2 regions of the Pseudoalteromonas sp. 1_2015MBL_MicDiv genome follow, and region 1 is predicted to be linked to the other one. Evidence: predicted binding sites of a transcription regulator. Region 1 holds the regulator's gene; the other holds the start of a gene.
What was found. The regulator sigma-54, encoded in region 1, starts transcription at its own class of promoters, with help from an activator protein. The targets are predictions, from matches to a motif close to GTTGGCACGNNNNTNGNNT.
Positions count from the first base shown of each region.

Region 1 (11,376 bases):
TGCTTACGATATGATTAAAACATCAGTTAATATTATGCGTGGCTGTTTTGGTGGTTGTTCGTTTTGCTCAATTACAGAGCATGAAGGGCGCATTATTCAAAGTCGTTCGCAAGAATCTATTATTGAAGAAATTGAACAAATTAGAGATAAAGTTCCCGGCTTTACTGGTGTTATTTCTGATTTAGGTGGTCCAACGGCGAATATGTATAAGCTGCGCTGTACGAGCAAAAAGGCCGAGAGTACCTGTAGACGCTTATCATGTGTATATCCTGATATTTGTAAACACATGGATACAGATCATACGCCAACAATAGATTTGTATAAAAAAGCACGTGAAGTTAAGGGTATTAAAAAGGTATTGATTGCTTCAGGTGTACGTTACGATTTAGCTGTACGCGACCCTCGTTACGTTAAAGAGTTAGTAACGCATCATGTGGGTGGCTACTTAAAAATAGCGCCAGAGCATACTGAGGATGGTCCATTATCAAAAATGATGAAACCAGGTATGGGTGCGTACGATCAATTTAAAGAACTATTTGATAAGTACTCTAAAGAAGCCGGTAAAAAGCAGTATTTAATTCCTTACTTTATATCTGCTCACCCAGGTACAAAAGATGAAGACATGGTAAACATGGCTTTATGGCTTAAATCAAACGACTTTAAGCTTGATCAGGTACAAAATTTTTACCCATCACCTATGGCTAATGCGACGACTATTTACCATACAGAGATGAACTCTTTACGTAATATAAAAAACAACTCAGAAGTTGTTCCAGTACCTAAAGGCGCTCGCCAACGTAGATTACATAAAGCTATTTTACGCTACCATGATGCAGCAGGTTGGCCGATGATACGTGAAGCACTACGTAAAATGGGTAAAGCTAATTTAATTGGTAAAGGACCGAACTGTTTAGTGCCTGAAGAAGGGCGTGATGAAAAAATAGGTAAAGGCGGTAAAAAAGGCGGGCGACCAGCATTAACGCGACATACCGGTTTTAGCCAATTTAAAAAGGCAAACACTAAACCAAAAGTAGGTGGTAATCGTCAAAGTACACGTTAGTAATTCAATCTGCCAGTTATTAGTTTAATTGCGATACGCGCTTTTCAGCCTTCGTAATACGTAAGTTGAGTTAACCTTGCTCTTTATTATCAATATTATTGTAGATGATAAAGAGTGAGCTTTTAGAGCCCCCTCTTTGAGCTGCGCGTATTTAGTGCCTATATATTTGCAGTCAGTTCTTCCTTATAACGTTGATGATAACCACAAACGTAATTTAAGTGACCATAACGGCTGAATACCTGTTAGCCCTTGCGTCATTTTATTATCTTTTAAGATTATATAAGATGGCGTGACTTGCCCTTGCCAATCGGTAAATATCTCACTGTGTTGATCGTTGACGGTCGTAAAACTGTAGCCATGATCATTTAGATAGTTATGTAGTTCTTGATCAGAACCTGATTTTATTGCGATGCTCACGACAGGATAATTATTCTCGTTTGCGAGTTCGTTTATGGCAGGGGAGGTAATACTACAAATAGAGCACCAAGTTCCCCAAAAATACACAAGGGTTGGTTTATCTTGGCTCATTGCAGCTAGATCAATGTTTTTCCCTTTATAATCTGTTAATTGTAATTGAGGATTTGCTGGCATGACAGGTTGCCGCCACCAATTGACGGCGGTATAAATGACGAAAAATATAGAGCCATATACCAATACACTTTTTAATATGGATACGCTTTTTTGTTTTAGCGTTTTTTTGGGTGTCACTTTTTTATTCTTGATATTCGTTGTCATAATTGCTGCTTTACCCTAAGTATTTTTTACTTTAGTTATTTGCAAAAAATTCTAATTTATACCAGCAACCAGGTAGCAGTTCCTAAAAAGGCGAATATACCAACAATATCTGTCACAGTGGTTAGCACCACACTCCCTGCAAGTGCGGGGTCTATATTCATTCTTTTAAGTATTATTGGAATACTTGCGCCAGCCACACCAGCCACGACTAAGTTCATAAACATAGCGAAGGCAAGTACACCACCAAGCATAAAGTCCCATTGCCATAGGGCAATAACACCTGCAATTAATAATGACCACAAAATACCGTTTAACGCACCAATGGCAAGTTCTTTTATCATTAAAAAGCGTTGGTTTGTTTGGTTTATATGGCCTACTGCAATACCGCGTATAACAAGCGTTAACGATTGACTTCCTGCAACGCCACCCATAGAAGGGACAATACCGTTTAGTACCGCCAAAATAGGTAAAACATCTAGTGTTCCTTCAAAAAAGCTAGCAACAAAGGCCGCTGCAAGTGCGGTTAGTAAATTGACACCTAACCAAACTGAGCGCTTTTTAGAGCTTTTGAGTACTGGCGCAAAGGTATCTTCTTCATCATCTAGACCGGCTAAGCCTAGTAAACTATGCTCTGCATCTTCTCGAATTACGTCAACAATATCATCGATAGTGACACGACCAAGTAATTGATCGTTATCATCAACAACAGGTGCTGATATCCAATTATGGCGCTCAAATAGTTGCGCGACTTCACTTTCATCCATTGAAATTGGGATTGATTCACAATCTTCATCCATTAAATCGCGAACAATTTTTTCAGGTGGGTTCGTTAATAACGTACTCAGTGATAGAGCGCCTATAAAACAGTTGTGTTTATCAACAACATATAGGTCATCTGTACCTTCTGGTAGCTCCCCACGTAGCCTAATATATCTAAGTACAACATCGAGCGTTACATCAGGACGAATGGTTACCGTATCGGTGTTCATTAGCGCGCCAGCTGAACGCTCTTGATATGAAAGTGCTTGTGTTGCACGTTCACGGTCTTGAATATCCATCGCGCTGACAACGTCTTTATAAACGGTGTCTGGTAAACTACGGAGTACTTCACCTAAGTCATCGTGGCCCATGTCTTCAGTTGCGGCTGCAATGTGCTCAGGTTCCATTTGGGCAATAATGCCTAAACGAACATCTTCGGAAAGCTCTTCAAGAACATCACCTTGTACATCAGGGTCAACCAACTGCCAAAGTAGTCGGCGAATTTTATGCGGCGATGACTCTAATAATAATGCGGTATCACAAGGAGCTGTTTTTGCTAACATCCGCCTAACTTGAACAAATTGACCACTGTTAAGCGACTTTGTCACTTGTTTTAATTGTTGTAGTGGATAGTCTTGTTCAAAAGCTTCAGGCATTGGCGTCCTTATTGATTTTTATATAACTATGGATAGGGAGGTTTATTAATGGGGTAATTAACCACATTTAGTTTATCTTAGTTTCGGTTTTTAGCTAAGTGCTATTCTTCTTCATTAAAGCGTTGTGCTATCAATTGACCAACGGCATGTAAAGCTTGTTCGGCATCAGGGCCCTCACACACTACTTTCACCTCTTTTCCTTGACTGCTTTCCAGTAGCATTAAAGCCAATACACTGTCCCCAGGCGCTTCTTTATCATCTTGATATATCATGATTGAGGCATCAAATTTAATAGCAAGTTGCGCTAATACTGTAGCGGCTCTTGCATGAAGTCCTAATTTATTTTTTATTAAAAAAGTGTCTTCTAAACGCATAAGTTACTCTACCTAAGCTGAACAGATGATTATTTTGAATGAGTTATTTTTCTTGTTCTCTATGGCGGATTTTTACATTTGGATGTGTCATCGAAAAACTTTCACCAATCGTTTGTGCTAAATATACTGAGCGATGTTGCCCGCCAGTACAACCTATAGCAATAGTTAAGTAGCTACGGTTATTTCGCTCTAAATGTGGCAACCATGTTTGTACAAAAGTTTGAATTTGCCAAGTGAACTTTTGGACAATGCTGTGGCTGGCTAAGTAATCCTTTACGGGTTGGTCTAAGCCATTTAAAGGTTTTAATTCTGGCTCCCAATGTGGGTTCGGTAAAAAGCGTGCATCAAAGACATAATCAGCTTCCTTAGGAATGCCGTGTTTAAAGCCAAACGACTCAAAAGTAACAATGAGTTGTTTATCTTTTTTACCCAGAATTTTTTCACGAATTGATTCAGCAAGTTGATGAACACTTAAATCACTCGTGTCGATCATATAGTCAGCGCGAGTAGTGAGAACATCGAGTAGTTCTTTTTCTTTTTTTATAGCTAAATCAAGAGGTAATGAGTCAACTGATAACGGGTGTAGACGGCGAGTCTCAGAAAAACGTTTAATTAATGTTTGATCCTCACTGTCTAGATAAAACAGAGTCGGTTTAGCAAAGCCAGGTAAGTATTCAAGGATATCGTTAAATTCATCTTGCTCTTTTGGTAAATTACGGACATCAATACTAACTGCAATTTTGTCGTAGTTATCAGATACACTTCTCACTAAAGAAGGTAGCAGATTAATTGGAATATTATCTACGCAATAATAACCTAAATCTTCAACTACGCGTAAAGCAACCGATTTTCCAGAACCGGAACGGCCACTTATGATAATTAATTCCATTTATCACCCATTATGTTAATTACGATTGTTCTACAATAACTTGATACAGCTCAGTATCTGATTTTGCGCTGCGTAACTGTTTACAAAAATCTTTATTATTTAGTTTATCAGCTATCGTTGCGAGCGTCTTTAAGTGCTGCTGGTTATCGCCATCAGGTACGATGAGAGCAACAAATATATCAACAGGGCGATTATCTATAGCATCAAAATTAATAGGTGTTTCGCTTACTAATACGAGTGCTAAGGGCTCTTCTGCGCCGCTCATTCGCCCATGAGGGATTGCAATGCCTCTTCCTATACCAGTGCTTCCCAGTTTTTCTCTATTCATTAAGGCGCTGAGAATATCTTGTTGAGAAAGATATGGGAGCTTGTCATGAGCAAGTTGACTGATGAACTCTAAAATTCTTTTTTTACTATTAAAAAGGACCGCAGCTCTGCTGCAGTCCTGGCATATAAGTGAACTTAATTTCATAATATTAGTGTCGAGCAAGCTTCTCTTTGTGTTTAATAACTTGGCGATCGAGCTTGTCAATCAGCGAGTCAATGGCGGCGTACATATCTTGATGTTCAGTAGAGGCAAATAACTCAGCTCCACTTACATGAATCGTTGCCTCAGCTTTTTGGTTTAATTTTTCTATATCAAGAATGACATGAACATTATTAATATGATCTGAGTGTCTTTCTAGCTTCGCAAATTTGGTATTTACATAATCTCTTAATGAATCAGTTACTTCTACGTGACGACCAGTTAAGTTTAGTTGCATAAGCATTACCCTCTTTGTTTAGCGTCTTAAATCAAACTTTTTCGCTGATTTGACGGTGGAATAGCTAGAGATTCGCGATACTTTGCGATTGTACGTCTCGCTACTTTTATTCCTTGCTCAGCTAATATATCTGCAATTTTACTATCACTCAATGGTTTTGCTGAGTTTTCTGCTGCGATTAATTTTTTAATGAGAGCGCGTATTGCTGTTGATGAGCATTCGCCTCCATTTTCAGTACTTACATGGCTTGAGAAAAAATATTTAAGCTCAAAAATACCGCGAGGTGTATGCATATATTTTTGAGTTGTTACGCGTGAAATAGTTGATTCGTGCATTTCGACCATTTCTGCTACATCATTTAAAACCATTGGTTTCATGGCTTCTGGGCCATGCTCAAAAAAACCTTGTTGTTGCTTAACAATACAATTAGTTACTTTTAATAGTGTATCGTTTCTACTTTCTAAACTTTTAATAAACCATTTAGCTTCTTGTAGATGCGAGCGAATAAACTGGCTATCACCACTTGATTTAACGGTGCGTGACATTGCTGCATATTGGCTGTTGACTCTGATTTTAGGCATGCTATCTGGGTTTAGTTCAACAACCCAGCGACCTTTTATTTTTTTCACCGATACATCAGGAATTACATACTCAGATTCTTCTCTAACTATAGTATCCGCCGGTTTTGGGCTAAGAGTATGTATTAAAGTCATTATTTCTTTAAGCTCTTCTTCTTTGAGCTTTGTTTTTTTCATTAATGTACGATAGTCGCGAGCAGCTAATAGATCAATGTGCTCGGTTAAAATCATTTTTGTTTCATTAATATAGGGTGTTTCTTTATCGTATTGGTTCAGCTGAATACATAAGCATTCTTGTAAACTACGTGCTGCAATACCAACAGGGTCAAACAATTGAATTCTTTTTAAAACAGCTTCTATTTCGTCAAGTTCAACTTCGTTGTCTTCTTCGTTCTCTTGATTAAAACTTTCTAAAATTTCTTCGCAGCTCAGCGTTAAAATACCCGAATCATCGACGGCTTCAACAATCGCAATCGCAATCGCTTCATCGGTAGGACTAAAGGGAGTCAGTTGTAGTTGCCACATTAGGTATTCATGGAGCGTTTCAGTTGAGGAGCCTTGGTATATAGATTCATCTTCAGGCATTGGTCCTGATGATGATGCTGGGGCTGCGCTCATATATTCATCCCAACTAACATCCATAGCCATTTCATCACTTAGCGTATCTTTAGCAAGTGCTTCACCACTGTCTTGCTCATATTCGCTCGGAACATCATCAGCATTTGCGCTAACAGTGACATCGTCGTTATCTGCTTTTTGCTCGTTTTTACCAGCAGAATCTTCGGCGTAATCTTGCTCTTCAACCTCTAATAGGGGGTTGCTGTCGAGTGCTTCTTGTATTTCTTGCTGGAGATCCAATGTACTGAGTTGCAACAGGCGAATTGCTTGTTGCAGCTGTGGAGTCATTGTAAGTTGCTGGCCCATGCGCAGCTGTAATGATTGCCTCATGTATCTCTAACAATCCTTTTATGTTGTTATAATTAATACTAGCAGATGCTTAAAGACATGGCGTAAATGTTACAGCCTAAATTGCTCGCCTAAATAAACATCACGTACTGTTTTATCGTTTAATACGTGTTCTGGAGTGCCTGATGCAATTAACTCACCATGAGAAACTATGTAGGCTTTTTCGCAAACATCAAGAGTTTCTCTTACATTATGGTCGGTAATTAACACACCAATACCACGATTTTTAAGATGTTCTATTATTTTCTTTATATCTAACACTGAAATAGGGTCAACACCAGCAAAAGGCTCATCAAGCAATATAAATTTAGGATCAGCGGCTAGTGCTCGCGCTATTTCAACTCGGCGACGCTCGCCTCCTGATAATGCCATACCTTGGCTATCACGAATGTGCTGAATACTAAATTCATCTAATAAATTGTTAAGTGTGTCTTCTCTTGCTTGCTTATTTAGCTCTTTACGTGTTTCTAAAATAGCCATTAAGTTTTGATAAACAGTAAGCTTTCTAAAAATTGATGATTCTTGGGGTAAGTAACCAATGCCTAATCTAGCACGACTATGCATAGGTAAAAGAGTAATATCGTTATCGTCGATAGAAATCTTGCCTTTATCACTAGGTACAAGGCCTACAATCATATAAAACGTTGTGGTTTTACCTGCACCATTAGGGCCAAGTAACCCGACTATGCTGCCAGCCTTTACTTCCAGACCTACATTTTTTACAACTTCACGGCCTTTATAACTTTTAGCTAATAGTTCTGCTTTTAATGTACTCATGGCTGACCTTTATCGTTTTTTTCTTTTTTAGTCTCAATAGGTACTAAAATAGTATGCACACGATCGGTTGAGTTTTCGTCTTTTTCAGCGCTAATTAATTGCTGTTGCATATCGTAAGTAATACTCTTGGCATTTATTTTTTGACCCGCTTGCGATACTTGTGCATCGCCAATAAGGGTTAAAAATCGTTTAGCTACATCATAACGAACTTCGTTTGCGCTGGCGCTCATTATAGTGCCGTCAGTTTGTTTTTCTTCGAAATATGCAGGGCTACCAGTTGCAATTAGTAGCTGTTTATTATCGCCTAATTCATCACGTTTATGTACTTCTAAACGGTCGGCTGTAATACGGCGGTTGCCGTGAATAATCTCAACATTTTTTTCAAAAATTCCGACGTTTTCTTTTAATTGGCCTTCTTGTTTGTCGGCACTTATTGATATTTGATTCGCTGCAGGTTGAATCGCTTGTTCAGCAGCGCTAAGGTTGAAAGCTAGTATAAGTGTCGGAATAATAAGTATTTTTGAAATTTTATTGGTCATAATATATAGTTCGCGTATGGTTAATAAGTTTTATCACTTCAGTTTTTAAATCGGCTTCAAGGCCTTTACCGGTGATCTTTAAATTGGGTCCCGTAACAATAACGGGTTGCTCTGAACGCATCGTGAGTAGTTTTATATCTACTTGAATATTATCCGCATTAATCTTGTCTATCATTGCATTATCAGTAAGATTCTTGGCAACCACGTTACCTTCTAAAATTAATTGTTTTCCTTCATATAACGTTGCTTCGTCTGCATTTATTCGCCATGTTTGTTTTTCGTTATATAAGGTGAAAATGGGCTTTTCAAAAAAGGTAAAGCCTAACTGTTGATATAATTCCATTTTAGCAGCTGTAACTTTATGATTAATTTTACCATTTTCATCATAGGCCGTTTGTTTTAGCTCAATAGCAATATAATCAGGCTTAGCGATAACTTCAGCTTCAACCTGAGCTGTCATATTTGTTTGTGCAAAATAAGGGTACCAAAGCCAAACCATACAGCTGATGAATAAAACGCTTAAAATTATGCGCGCTGTATTCATGAACTAGTACCTTTGCTAGTAAGTGGTTTGTCGTTCTCTAGCATAAGTAAGTCGGTTAGTTCTCTCACTGCGCCAAAACCACCCAGCATCTGTGTCGTGTAATGTGATAAACGCTTGATTAGTGGGTGAGCATCGTTAACTGCAACGGCAAACCCGACTAATTCCATTACCGGCATATCGGGGCCATCATCACCAATGTAGGCAATTTGATCATCACTTAGGTGAAGCTTGTTTTTTAGCTCTTCGTAAGCAATAAGCTTGTTTTCTTGACCTTGATAAATATGTTGTACTGTTAAACTGGTCATACGTTGTTGCACTATCTGCGAATGGCGACCAGTAATAACAGCCACTTCAAAGCCACTGTTTATAAGCGCTTTAATGCCAAAACCATCTTTTGTATTAAATGCTTTGAGCTCTTCACCTTGATTGCCAAGATAAATTCGGCCATCAGAAAATACACCATCAATATCGCATATAAGTAATTTTACTTTTTTAGCACGTGCTTTTGCATCAGCACTCAGCGGTTGATAGAGTTCTTCAAATTGCATTTATAATACTCCTGCTTTTAATAAGTCTTGCATATTTAGTGCGCCAATAGGCTGGTTTTGCTCATTAACAACAATCAAGCCATTTATACGTTTGTGTTCCATTATATTAAGCGCTTCAGCAGCTAAAATATCTTGTGTAGCTGTTGTGCATGACCTAGTCATAACAAGGTCTATTTGTGTTGTATGAATATCTAGTCTTTGCTCTAAAATACGGCGTAAATCACCGTCGGTAAATAATCCCACTAGCTGATTACTTTTATCAACAATGGCTGTCATACCAAGGCCTTTGGCTGACATTTCAATAAGTGCATCTTTTACGGTTTGTGAGACGCTAATAATAGGTGTATTTGCGCCGCTGTGCATAACATCTTTTAAGGTTAGTAATAATCGTTTGCCTAAACTGCCCCCAGGGTGAGAAAGCGCAAAATCATCGGCGGTAAAACCACGAGCTTCTAACAGAGCCACTGCCATCGCATCGCCCATAGCAAGAGTCGCTGTAGTGCTCGCCGTTGGTGCTAACCCTAAAGAGCATGCTTCTTTTTCTACTTTAATGCATACATGTACATTTGCATGTGTTGCCATGGTCGATTTAGTATTGCCTGTCATGGCGATTATTTTTGCGCCAAGGCGTTTTAAAACAGGGATAATATTTAAAACTTCACTCGTCTCACCTGAGTTTGAAATAAGCATGACAACATCGTTTTTGGTGATCATTCCTAAATCGCCATGGCTAGCTTCGCCTGGGTGTACAAAAAAGGCAGGGCTTCCTGTACTTGCAAGTGTTGCTGCAATTTTATTACCTATGTGGCCTGATTTACCCATGCCAATAACAATAATTCGACCTTCGCAGTCAAACATTAATTGGCATGCGTGATGAAAATTTTCATCTACATATTGCGCTATGTCATTAAGTGCTTGGCGTTCAATATTGAGAACGCGAAGACCCTGTTCGATAAAGTTCAGCGTCGTCATTATTTACCCTACTTGACTAAAAATATACCCTTGGTAGCCCAAAAATGCGATAAGCAATAAGCCACCTTCCACTCTATTGATGCGTTGGGTGCCTCTAAAGTTCAATGACATGATGATAAGAGCAAATGTTGCACCAATCATAATGAGTATATCTCGACTCGCTACTGACGGATCGATAATGGATGGATTAATAATACCTGCGAGCGGTAACACAGCCAATATATTAAAAATGTTTGAACCAACAATATTGCCTAGAGCTAAATCATCTTCATTTTTTAATACACCGGCAATTGAAGCTGCAAGCTCCGGTAAGCTCGTGCCAATGGCAATAATAGTTAAGCCAATGACTAGATCGCTTAGGCCAAAGTATTTAGCTATGTCGACTGCTGAACCAATTAAAAAATGTGAGCTAACAGGGAGTAGAACCATGCCAATAACTAACCAAAATACCGCTTTTTTAGTTGGTACATCGTTAGGTACGTCGTCACAGGCTTCTGTTATAAATGGGTCATCTTGGTTTTTTGCGCGCAGTGAAATAATAATCAAACCGCCTATAAACACGATAAAGCCAATAAGTAAGGCGACACCTTCGGCTAATGAAAAATAATTGTCTGAAAAAATATACCAGGTAGCGAATGATATCAGCAAGACCAGTGGCATTTCGCGTTTTAATGTACTTGAAGATACAGACAGAGGTCTAAATAACGCTGTAATACCTAACACAAGTAGAATGTTTGTTATGTTTGAACCGACAGCGTTACCAACTGCAGTATCTGTTTTATTTGCGAGCGCTGCAGAAGCGGAAACCATCATCTCTGGGGCTGACGAACCCATTGCCACAACAGTTAAGCCTACAATTAGGGTTGGTACGCCAAAGTTTTTTGCAAGTGCCGCTGCGCCATAAACAAACCTGTCTGCACTCCAAACAAGAGCCGCAAAACCAAGAATTAAAATAACAAACGAGGTAACCATTATATTAAGCCAGTTATTCAAAATACAGATGGCGCGAATAGTAACAAAAGCAAAGGTGAAAGTATAAATAAAAGAGTCAGGTCAACTCTAATTACAATAACTTGTTGAATAATATTTTAAGGCGCTTATATCAGCACCTTAAGCTGCAGTTAAGCCGTTATAAACGAGTCTTATACTCCTTTTTGCAAGTGTATTACAAAATCTTACGAATTGTTTTTTCCATCTTGGTTAAAAAAGCTTTAA
Region 1 covers NZ_CP012737.1:3,188,822-3,200,197, reverse strand. The annotation lists gene AOR04_RS14330 (YgiQ family radical SAM protein) at 1-1,060, shown strand, start outside; gene AOR04_RS14325 (protein disulfide oxidoreductase) at 1,244-1,795, opposite strand; gene mgtE (magnesium transporter) at 1,852-3,210, opposite strand; gene AOR04_RS14315 (HPr family phosphocarrier protein) at 3,312-3,584, opposite strand; gene rapZ (RNase adapter RapZ) at 3,628-4,473, opposite strand; gene ptsN (PTS IIA-like nitrogen regulatory protein PtsN) at 4,493-4,945, opposite strand; gene hpf (ribosome hibernation promoting factor) at 4,950-5,237, opposite strand; gene AOR04_RS14295 (RNA polymerase factor sigma-54) at 5,264-6,763, opposite strand; gene lptB (LPS export ABC transporter ATP-binding protein) at 6,833-7,558, opposite strand; gene lptA (lipopolysaccharide transport periplasmic protein LptA) at 7,555-8,097, opposite strand; gene lptC (LPS export ABC transporter periplasmic protein LptC) at 8,087-8,641, opposite strand; gene kdsC (3-deoxy-manno-octulosonate-8-phosphatase KdsC) at 8,638-9,189, opposite strand; gene AOR04_RS14270 (KpsF/GutQ family sugar-phosphate isomerase) at 9,190-10,161, opposite strand; gene AOR04_RS14265 (calcium/sodium antiporter) at 10,165-11,133, opposite strand.

Region 2 (11,376 bases), 1.7 Mb from region 1:
TTACTGTTTCGCAAGACGGAGAAGTATCTGTTCGTGTTGCAGGTCAAGCCGATAACGTAGTTATTGGTCAGATCACCATTAGTGACTTCATTAATCCATCGGGTCTTGAGCCGATTGGTCAAAACCTTTATACCGAAACAGCTGTAAGTGGTGCTCCAGTGCAGGGTAATCCTGGTGTTGAGGGGCTTGGTAGTATTATTCAAGGCTCACTTGAAACATCAAACGTAAATGTCACAGAAGAGCTGGTAAATCTTATCGAAACTCAACGTATTTATGAAATGAATTCAAAAGTAATTTCAGCCGTCGACGAAATGATGAGTTATATCAATCAGCAACTATAAGGTTTAGGGGCAGAATATGCGTAATATTATGTTATTTGCGGCAGGCACTCTATTTTTAAGTGGATGTGTATCAACACAAAATAGTGAAATAGTGCAAGACGATCCTTACTATGCGCCAATGTACCCAGAACCAAATATAGAACCTGTTGTAGCAACAGGCTCTTTATTTAACACGAATGTGTCGAACGATTTATACGCGGACAGAAAAGCTCTGCGTACCGGCGATATCATTACGGTTAAATTGCAAGAATCTACCCAAGCTACAAAAGCGGCAAAAACAGAAACAGATAAGCAATCTGACACGAGCCTTGACCCTGTAATTGGTTTGGGGGGACTTCCTGTTAATATCGGTGGCGACAGTATTCAATTTGGAATTGGCAGTGATTCATCGTTTTCTGGTGACTCTAAATCAAATCAATCAAATAGTTTATTTGGCAATATATCGGTTAATGTGATGCGTGTTTTACCAAACGGTAACTTAGTTATTCGAGGTGAAAAATGGTTAACTCTTAATACAGGCGAAGAGTTTATTCGCTTAGAAGGGTTGGTGCGCCCGCAAGATGTTGGCTCAGATAATACGGTTGAATCAAACCGAATAGCTAATGCACGGATTCAATATTCAGGTAAAGGGCAAACCCAAGAAGCACAAAGTGCTGGTTGGTTAACGCGCTTTTTTAGTAGCTCGCTCTTTCCTTTTTAGAGGACATTCAATATGAATGTATTTAAGTTTTTTTGTTTAATTGTTTTGCTGGGATGCCAATTTTCGGCACATGCAGAGCGTATTAAAGATATCTCTATGGTTGAAGGTGTGCGTTCTAACCAATTAGTGGGTTACGGGTTAGTTGTTGGCTTACCTGGGACTGGCGAGCAAAGTAAGTTTACCCAACAGAGTTTCAAGGGCATGTTAAGTAATTTTGGTATTACACTGCCGGCTAATTTAAGCCCTAAAATTAAAAATGTGGCTGCTGTTGCTGTGCATGCAGAGTTACCTGCGTTCAGAAAACCAGGACAAACAATTGATATTACCGTGTCGTCTATTGGCAGCGCCGGTAGTTTGCGCGGTGGTACTTTAATTCAAACATTTTTAAAAGGTGTTGATGGGAATGTATACGCTATAGCACAAGGTAGCCTTATTGTTGGCGGCTTAGGAGCTGAGGGGTTGGATGGCAGCAAGGTTGTTATAAATACACCCACCGTCGGTCGAATTCCCAATGGTGCTACTGTTGAACGTGCCGTTAAAAGTCCATTTATGCAAAGCGACTATATTACTTTTAATTTAAATCGCCCAGATTTTACAACAGCGAAACGTTTAGAAAGTACGATAAACGACTTAGTTGGTCCCAATAGCGCACAAGCTATTGATGCTGCATCTATTCGTGTTATTGCCCCAAGAGATGCATCACAACGTGTATCGTATTTATCAACACTTGAAAACTTAGAGTTTACCCCTGCGGATAACGCAGCAAAAATTATTGTTAACTCTCGTACGGGGACGATTGTAATTGGGAAAAATGTAAAACTACAGCCAGCCGCGATTACTCATGGTGGTTTAACTGTGACGATTACCGAGCAACAAAATGTATCTCAGCCTAATGCATTAAGTGAAGGTGAAACCGCCGTTACGAATCAAAGTATCATTGATGTGAATCAGGATGATTCTCGTGCATTTGTATTTAATCCTGGTGTTAGCTTGGACGATTTAGTCAGAGCAATCAATGAAGTTGGTGCTGCACCAGGTGATTTGATGGCTATTCTTGAAGCGCTTAAAGAGGCTGGTGCAATAAACGGTCAACTAGTTGTTATTTAGTATTTAAACACGCCCTAGTAACATTTTTACTAGGGCAAAATCATTCCCTCGCAATATATCTAATTTAAAGTTAGTCAACTGGCTCAATTTTTGCATTTTAATTGCATTACTCATTATTGTGTCAAAAAGCTGATGGAAACAAATCATCTCGATAAGCAAAACTTTTTTGATTTAGGCAACTTAGATTCACTTCGTAAAGAAGCCTTAACCAGTGGTGATTCATCGACTGATGCATCAAAGGCTGCGCTAAAAAAAGCCGCTGCACAATTTGAAGCAATTTTCACTCAAATGTTACTTAAAAGTATGCGCAAGGCAAACGAAGCATTTGAGGACAAAGAAAGCCCATTTAATTCCAGTGGGGTTAAGTTCTTTGAAGAAATGCACGATCAACAATTATCGACAGAACTATCATCAAATGGTTCTTTAGGCCTTGCAGACTTAATCGTTCAACAGTTATCCCCTGATGGTAAAAATTTTATGCCCGGATCTGTTTTGAGAACAACAGCGGACTTTTTAAGTGATAAGCGAGTGGGCTCAGAGCTTCCTCATGAAAATAATAATAAATCAGTAGAGCCTGTAAGTACGAACATGAACATGGATATTACAGAATCAAAAATAGAGACTCCGGTATTTGAATCGGCTGAAGAGTTTGTTAGCTCTGTGTGGGAACACGCTAAAACGGCAGCAAAGAAAATTGGTTTAAACCCGGCTGTAATGGTTGCGCAAGCAGCGCTTGAGACTGGTTGGGGTAAACATATCATTAATAAAAGTGATGGTAACAGTTCAAATAACTTATTTAATATTAAATCAGATAAAAGCTGGGAAGGTGAAAAAGCCAGTAAAGTCACACTCGAATTTGAGCAAGGTACAGCGGTCAAAAAGAAAGCAAACTTTAGGGCGTACGACTCAATAAAAGAAAGTGTAAATGACTTTGTTGATTTTTTGACACAAAACCCACGCTACCAAGAAGCATTACAAAATACAGCAAAGCCAAGCGACTTTTTAGATTCGTTACAAAAAGCGGGTTATGCAACCGATCCAAATTACGCTAGCAAAATAAAACAAGTACTCAATAGTGCAGAATTAAAAGATATTGCAGCAAACGCGATTCGCCAAGGAGTAAAGTAACATGTCGTATGATTTATTGAGTATTGCCAGTTCAGGAGTCAGAGCTAGTTCTGAGTTACTGCAAACGACAAGTAAAAACATTGCCAATGTAAATACAGAAGGCTATGTACGCGAGCGCACAGAATTTACTACCATGGTAGATAATCAGGTAGGTAGGGGTGAAACCTACCGTTTGCTAAACCAATTTGCTCAAGAACAGCTAAACAGAGATACATCTAATAAATCATTTTTTGATCAGTTTGTAACAGAGGCAAATAGGGTTGATACCTTATTTTCAGAGGAAGCAAATAGCTTATCTACAGGCATAAATTCGTTATTTAATAACGTGCAAGAGGCACTCAATCAACCATCATCAACGGTAGCTCGTTCTTTAGTTATTACTGATGCACAAAGCTTAATTGATCAAATGGATAGACTCTCAGGTATTGTCTTTGATCAGCAAAGTATAGTGAATGAACAATTAGAAATATTTTCAGAGGAAGCCAATACGCTAATCCAAAGTATTAGCGCTTTAAATAAAGATATAGCTGCTGTAAATGGAACGAATAATGCTGCTGATGCAAGTTCAACTTTTAACGAACGTGACAAAGCAATACGTGATTTATCCGAACTTATAGATATAGAAACACTTGATGGACCAAATGGTGAAAAGCTTGTGTTTATGGGTACAGGAGAAGCCGTTGTTATGCAAAATGGTTCGTTTAATTTGTTTTCTATGAGAGGCGACCCCGATCCTAGTTTTAAAGAGCTAACGTTAGATGTTAACGGTGGCAAAGCTGTGCCACTTGAAATTGATACGAGCAAATTAAAAGGTAAAATTGGCGGTTTACTTGCTTTTAGAGACGATATTTTAGTGCCGGCGCAAAATCAAATCGGTCAAATGGGACTGGCTATTGCAGATGCATTTAACGAACAAAATAAATTAGGCATGAATGCAAATGGTGAGTTGGGGGGGATATTTTTACCATACCAACAGAAAATGCATTTGCTTATCAAGATAATACTGGTGGTGTTACAAACATGACCGCAACGGTTGAGCCAGGCAAAGGTAGTGAATTACCTGCCAGTAACTTCATTATTACCTATACCGCTAATCCGAACGAAGTAAGTATTCAGGCAATTGATAATAAAGGGGAGCCTATTGGCAACCCATCACTTGCAGATACAACCAGTGGAGTGATTGATTCATCATCAATTACCAGTGGCGAGTCCTTTGGACTGCAAATAACAGTTGCTGGTACAGGTGCTACTGGTGATCAATTTCAAGTTAAGCTAAATTCTCAAGCCGCTTCTAGCATATCGCTTGCAACCGGACGTGGTGATGACCTTGCGTTAGCGTCGCCAATTAGAACTGCGAACGATATAAATAATATAGGCACAGGCACGATATCAGCAGGTACAGTTAGTAGTGTTACCTCAGGTGGTTTTACATCAACTACACCACCTGCCTTAGCGAATGGCGATATCACAATTGTTAAAGCAGCGGGTACTAATGATTACCTTATTAGTGATGGTAATGGCGCTAATGTAGCTGTGACGATAGCGCCGCCGGGTGAAAATGTTTTAGCTGGCCTTGGTGCTCCTTATGACTCATACGGTTTTGACTTTGATATAGAGGGTACACCGGCAACAGGCGATACATTTACGCTGGAGTTTAACGAAGGTGGATTTGACGATAACCGTAATGGTTTAAAGTTGGCTGATTTGCAAAATGGTGAGTTGGTACGTCAAAATGTTGTCACAACAACGACGGCAGATAACCATAAAACATTTAATCAAGCCTATGCTGGTATGGTTAGCGATATTGGTGTGGTAACTGGACAAGCTATTACGAGTGGAGCTGCATTCGATGCTCTCGCACAGCAGTCTGAAGCTTGGTATGAATCATTATCGGGAGTAAATCTCGATGAAGAAGCCGCAAATTTATTGCGTTTTCAACAGTCTTATGCCGCTTCAGCACAGGTTTTAGCTGCTGCGCGTTCAATTTTCGACACTTTACTTAGTGCTGCGAGGTAATCATGCGTTTATCAAATAATTTAATGTATCAAAGCAGTATTAATAAAATACTGGATGGGCAACAAGGTGTCGCAAATGCGCAAGAACGCGTTAATACAGGGCAAAAATATTTAACAACGTCTGAAGCGCCTGCAGATATTTCACAGGCAATGTTATATTCAAATAAAATACAAACCAATGAGCAATATACAAAAAATATTAATCAGCTTAGTGGTCGTCTCGAAACAGAAGAAAGCGTTTTAAAAAGTATTAATACCAGTATTCAAGAAGCGCAATCTCTAGCATTACAAGCGGGTAATGGCGCTTATACTAAAGACGATTTGAAGTCGATTGCATCCGAGCTAAGTGGTATTCAGCAAACGCTTGCTAATTTAATGAATACCCGCTCCGAAGATGGGAAATTTATATTTTCAGGTTATCAAGATAGCACCCAACCTTATCAGTTTGACTCAACGCTAGGTGAATACACTTATAATGGCGATCAAGGTGTCCATCAAATAACGATAGCTGAAGGTGTATCAATTAAATCGAGTGATAACGGTTTTGATACATTTGAAAAAACAGCAGCACGCTTAGATGTAGACTCAAACACGGCTTCAATTCCTACTACAGTCCCTGCTAATAACATCACCGCAGGTACAGTATATGTTGATGGTCAAACTGAATTTGATCGATTTCATCAATCTAATTACAATGCAGATCCAGCAGCGCCAGCAACAGCAAATACTTATAATGTTGTGATTACAGCTGGGGCAACGCCAACTGATCCTGATCAATACGAAATTCAACGTGATGGCGTGTCTCTTTCTCCTCAAGTGATAGGTGATATTACCGATGAACCAATAGATTTTGCAGGAATGAAAATTGAATTTGAAGGTACAGCACCTGGTCAGCTTGATTTTAGCCTTGAAAAACCGGAGAAAGAAAACGTACTTAATACGTTGCAAGCACTTATTACAGGTTTGAATGATGGCACACTTGAAGGAGACGACTTTCAACAAGTATTAGCCGATGGTGTTGTTCAGCTACAAAATGCCAGTGAACAAGTGGTTTTCACGCAGGCAAGTTTAGGCGGAAGAATGGTTGCGCTTGAACTCGTAACCGACACTAACTTAGCGCTTGATATTCAAAATAAAAGTAATAGATCTAGTTTAATTGAGGTGGATCAGGCTGCTGCTATTAGCGAGCTCACTAAGCAAGAAACCGCACTGCAAGTATCTCAAGCAACCTTTGGGCGTTTATCTAACCTTTCATTGTTCGACTACCTTTAACCAGAAATATTTTGCCGCTTTACTTATTTTAAAGCGGCAAAAAATTGTCGCTTCAAGTTACTTTTTAAATTCAACTTTAAATTTCAATTATAAACCATTAAAAACAGTGACTTAAACTTGTTTTAAAGTTGGCACAGTAAATGCTTTTATAATAATAAGAAATTATCGAATAGTGGTTCCTGTTAAAACGTGTTGAACCACACTCTGCTTAAACCTAGGAGATGGTAAAATGGCATTAACAGTAAATACTAATGTGTCGTCATTAAACGCACAACGTAACTTAAATAAATCAGGCGAAGGCTTAGCAACTTCAATGCAACGTTTATCATCAGGTATGCGTATTAATAGCGCAAAAGATGATGCTGCCGGTCTGCAAATTTCAAACCGACTTACGTCGCAAATAAATGGTTTGTCAGTAGCCCAGCGAAATGCCAACGATGGTATTTCAATGGCACAAACCGCTGAAGGTGCGATGAGTGAGTCAACAAGTATTTTACAGCGTATGCGTGAACTTGCATTGCAATCAGCTAATGGTTCAAACTCGCCAGAAGATCGTGAGGCACTGCAAAAAGAAGTATCAGCACTTCAAGTTGAATTGACACGTATTGCAGATACAACCTCGTTTGGTGGTCAACAATTACTAGATGGTGCTTACGGTAGTAAAACCTTCCAAGTAGGTGCTAACGCTAATGAAACGATTAATGTATCGCTTTCAAGTGTTGCAGCTGAGAAAATTGGCGCAAATCAAACGAATTTGCAATCAGCGACTACTGTGGATGGTTTTGGTCAAGTAAATGAAACGGGTACCGGTACGCTTGCCGCTAGTGTAATTGCATATGGTAACTTGGCAATTTCTGGTCGAGAAGATTCTACGGTCACTATTCCAAATGGTGCCAGTGCAGAAGAAGCTGCTGATTTAATAAATCAAGTAACGGGTGCTACAGGTGTTTCGGCACAAGCAAGATCTGAAGCTCAGCTTGATATTACCGGCACGCAAACAGCAGCAGGCGAACCTGTAAGCTTTGAGCTAAATGGCGAAAAAGTCTCGTTTGTTGCAACAGGTACTGCAACCGGTGATGAGCAGGCAATGGCAGAAGCTATTAATAGCAGAACTGATGAGCATGGTGTTACAGCAACCATTGATAATGGTGTTTTATCTGTTTCAAATAATAATGGCGCAGATATTGAAATCGTTGGATTTGCCGGAGACGCAGGCTCAACCTTAGATATAACTCCTCAAGGCTATAACGAAGGTTCTGCCGGTGATGTTGTGGTACTGACTACTGGTGCGACAGACTCTGCCAGAATAGCCGGTGCTATCCAATTAAATTCATCAGATATATTTACTACAACAGGTAGTACTTCTGTGGATGAGGTTGCGACTAAAGTGACTAGTTCTTTAGAAAATGCAGCTGATATTGATATTACAAGTCAAAAAGGTTCACAAGATGCTTTATCGGTAATTGATAACGCGATTGCCAATATTGACTCACAACGTGCCAGCTTGGGTGCAGTACAAAACCGCTTTAGCCATACAATTAGTAACTTGGCAAATATTTCTGAGAATGTATCTGCATCACGTAGTCGAATTCAAGATACTGACTTTGCAACAGAAACAGCGCAAATGACTAAAAATCAGATATTACAACAGGCGGGTACATCAATCTTGTCGCAAGCTAACCAAGTGCCTCAAGCCGCAATTAGTTTATTAGGTGGTTAATTAAACTAACAATAGTTTTTGTTATATTAAAAGCGCATTTATTGCGCTTTTATGCTTTATAGTATTTGGGTTTCATATTAATTAATATTTAAATCAGGTGGTTAGCCTTTTTTTGGTCGTTTTTTAAATAAAAGCTAAAGGTATTTTGTTTCCTGCCGTTAACTTAATCAGTAAGGGGCTTGTACATAAATTTGTTACGGCTCTTGGTTAAATCAAAACAGTACTTTTACGAAAGTAATCAGGAGTTTTATTATGATTTCAGTAAACACAAATGTATCTTCATTAAACGCACAACGTAACCTATCTCAATCAGGTTCTGACTTAGCGACATCAATGGAGCGTTTATCATCGGGTATGCGTATTAACAGCGCGAAAGATGATGCGGCAGGCCTACAAATTTCAAATCGTTTAACATCACAAGTAAATGGTTTAGGCGTAGCGCAAAGAAATGCAAACGACGGTATTTCAATGGCGCAAACAGCTGAAGGCGCGATGAGTGAGTCTACAAGTATTTTACAACGTATGCGTGAATTAGCACTACAATCAGCGAATGGTTCAAATTCATCAGAAGACCGTGAAGCGCTACAAAAAGAAGTATCAGCTTTATCAACAGAGCTAACACGTATTTCAGATACGACTTCGTTTGGTGGTCAGCAATTATTGAACGGCAGCTTCGGTTCGAAATCATTCCAAATTGGTGCAAATGCAAACGAAACAATTAACGTATCACTGTCTAGTGTAGCGGCAGAAAAAATTGGTTCTAACCAAGTAGATTTACAAGGTGGTACTGCTAACGAAGGTTTTGGTACTGCGACAGCTGCAGCTGCTTCTACCGCTGCGGCAAGTACAAATGCAGGCGGTACATATGATATCTCTGGACGTAATGACGCTCAAGTTACTATTGCTGCAGGCGCTAGCGCAGAAGATACAGCTGCTGCAATTAACAGTGTAACGAGCTCTACAGGTGTTAGTGCGCAAGCTAGAACAGAGGCCACGGTAGTTGTTGGTGGTGCTGCAACAGTTTCTGGCGAGACGGTTAGTTTTGAGCTTAACGACGAGAAGGTTTCATACGTAGCTACAGGTAATGCAGATGGCGACCAGCAAGCAATGGCTGAAGCTATTAATGGTGCAACTGATGAACATGGCGTAACAGCGAGTATTGAAAACGGTGTATTATCAGTATCTAATAATACGGGTGCAGATATAACGTTAGAAGGTTATGCAACAGCAGATGCTGCTGGTGCTCCTGTAGCGAGTACATTATCAGTGACAGCTCTGTCTTATGCCGGTGTTGAAGATGATGGCGGAACGGGTACGGCTGTCCCTGTTGTACTAACAAGTGGTGTAGCTGGTACTGCGACTGACTCAACACGAATTTCAGGTGGTATTCAATTAAACTCTTCAGAAACATTTAGCGTAGAGGCGTCTGATGATTCACTAGCTGGTGTAATCACAGAAACAACAAGTAAGCTAAATGATGTTGCTGATGTTGATATTACAAGCCAAAAAGGCTCGCAAGATGCGCTAGCAGTTATTGATAACGCGATTGCAAACATCGACTCACAACGAGCGAGCTTAGGTGCGGTTCAAAATCGTTTTAACCACACAATAAGTAACTTAGCGAATATATCAGAGAACGTATCTGCATCACGTAGCCGAATTCAAGATACTGACTTTGCAACAGAAACAGCAGAAATGACGAAAAACCAAATATTGCAACAAGCAGGTACATCAATCTTGTCGCAAGCGAATCAGTTACCGCAAACAGCGCTTAGCCTATTAGGTTAATTGAAATAAGGTATTAGCTACCTCTTTAATTTAGCGAATACCAATAATAATTTAAAAAGGAGATGACTTTGGTCATCTCCTTTTTATTTAGCTTTTAATATTGTACCAATCGGCTTATATATGGGCTTTATTTAACGACAAGATAATTGTGTAATTTGGTTGTTCTCGATAATTACTTTTATATTGTTCCCCCTTCTTTGTACATCCATGCAGTCGTAATCAAAAATAATAATACAGTTTGTATCAAATTTAGCCCCCCCAAATTAATTAAATATTATTACGGACTGGTACTACAATAGTTTGGTTTGTTTACGTGAAGAAGGTCTATGGTGTGTGGTTATTCCCCATAAATAGGCAAATAAGTGTAATATACGCTGCTCACAGGTTCTTTTTGAGGGCGACTAACTCCTTGTTACTCGATTTACTTAACCCACTAGGTTATAAATATCGCGCCATTGTTAACACCTTAAGATTAAATAAATTTTAATCTTAAGGTGTTAACAATGTCATCGTAATAAAATAGACTAATCAACAAATTACAAATTTGTTAACATGAATTTGTAATTTTTTTAAAATAAAAGCTAAAGGTATTTTGTTTCCTGCCGTTAACTTAATCAGTAAGGGGCTTGTACATAAATTTGTTACGGCTCTTGGTTAAATCAAAACAGTACTTTTACGAAAGTAATCAGGAGTTTTATTATGATTTCAGTAAACACAAATGTATCTTCATTAAACGCACAACGTAACCTATCTCAATCAGGTTCTGACTTAGCGACATCAATGGAGCGTTTATCATCGGGTATGCGTATTAACAGCGCGAAAGATGATGCGGCAGGCCTACAAATTTCAAATCGTTTAACATCACAAGTAAATGGTTTAGGCGTAGCGCAAAGAAATGCAAACGACGGTATTTCAATGGCGCAAACAGCTGAAGGCGCGATGAGTGAGTCTACAAGTATTTTACAACGTATGCGTGAATTAGCACTACAATCAGCGAATGGTTCAAATTCATCAGAAGACCGTGAAGCGCTACAAAAAGAAGTATCAGCTTTATCAACAGAGCTAACACGTATTTCAGATACGACTTCGTTTGGTGGTCAGCAATTATTGAACGGCAGCTTCGGTTCGAAATCATTCCAAATTGGTTCAAATGCAAACGAAACAATTAACGTATCACTGTCTAGTGTAGCGGCAGAAAAAATTGGTTCTAACCAAGTTAATCTACAATCAGCAGCAGCAGATGGTTTTGGTCAAGCTGCAGCTGCTACAGCAACACTAGCAACAAGTGCTGTTGCAGGCGGTACA
Region 2 covers NZ_CP012737.1:984,474-995,849, forward strand. The annotation lists gene flgG (flagellar basal-body rod protein FlgG) at 1-341, shown strand, start outside; gene flgH (flagellar basal body L-ring protein FlgH) at 358-1,041, shown strand; gene AOR04_RS04380 (flagellar basal body P-ring protein FlgI) at 1,054-2,148, shown strand; gene flgJ (flagellar assembly peptidoglycan hydrolase FlgJ) at 2,281-3,276, shown strand; partial or broken gene flgK (flagellar hook-associated protein FlgK) at 3,278-5,292, shown strand; gene flgL (flagellar hook-associated protein FlgL) at 5,295-6,563, shown strand; gene AOR04_RS04400 (flagellin) at 6,793-8,283, shown strand; partial or broken gene AOR04_RS22115 (flagellin N-terminal helical domain-containing protein) at 8,536-8,895, shown strand; gene AOR04_RS22120 (flagellin) at 9,391-10,071, shown strand; gene AOR04_RS04410 (flagellin) at 10,768-11,376, shown strand, end outside.
Region 2: a site for sigma-54 is predicted at 2,226-2,244, ahead of flgJ (flagellar assembly peptidoglycan hydrolase FlgJ). Genes of this name have one in related genera too.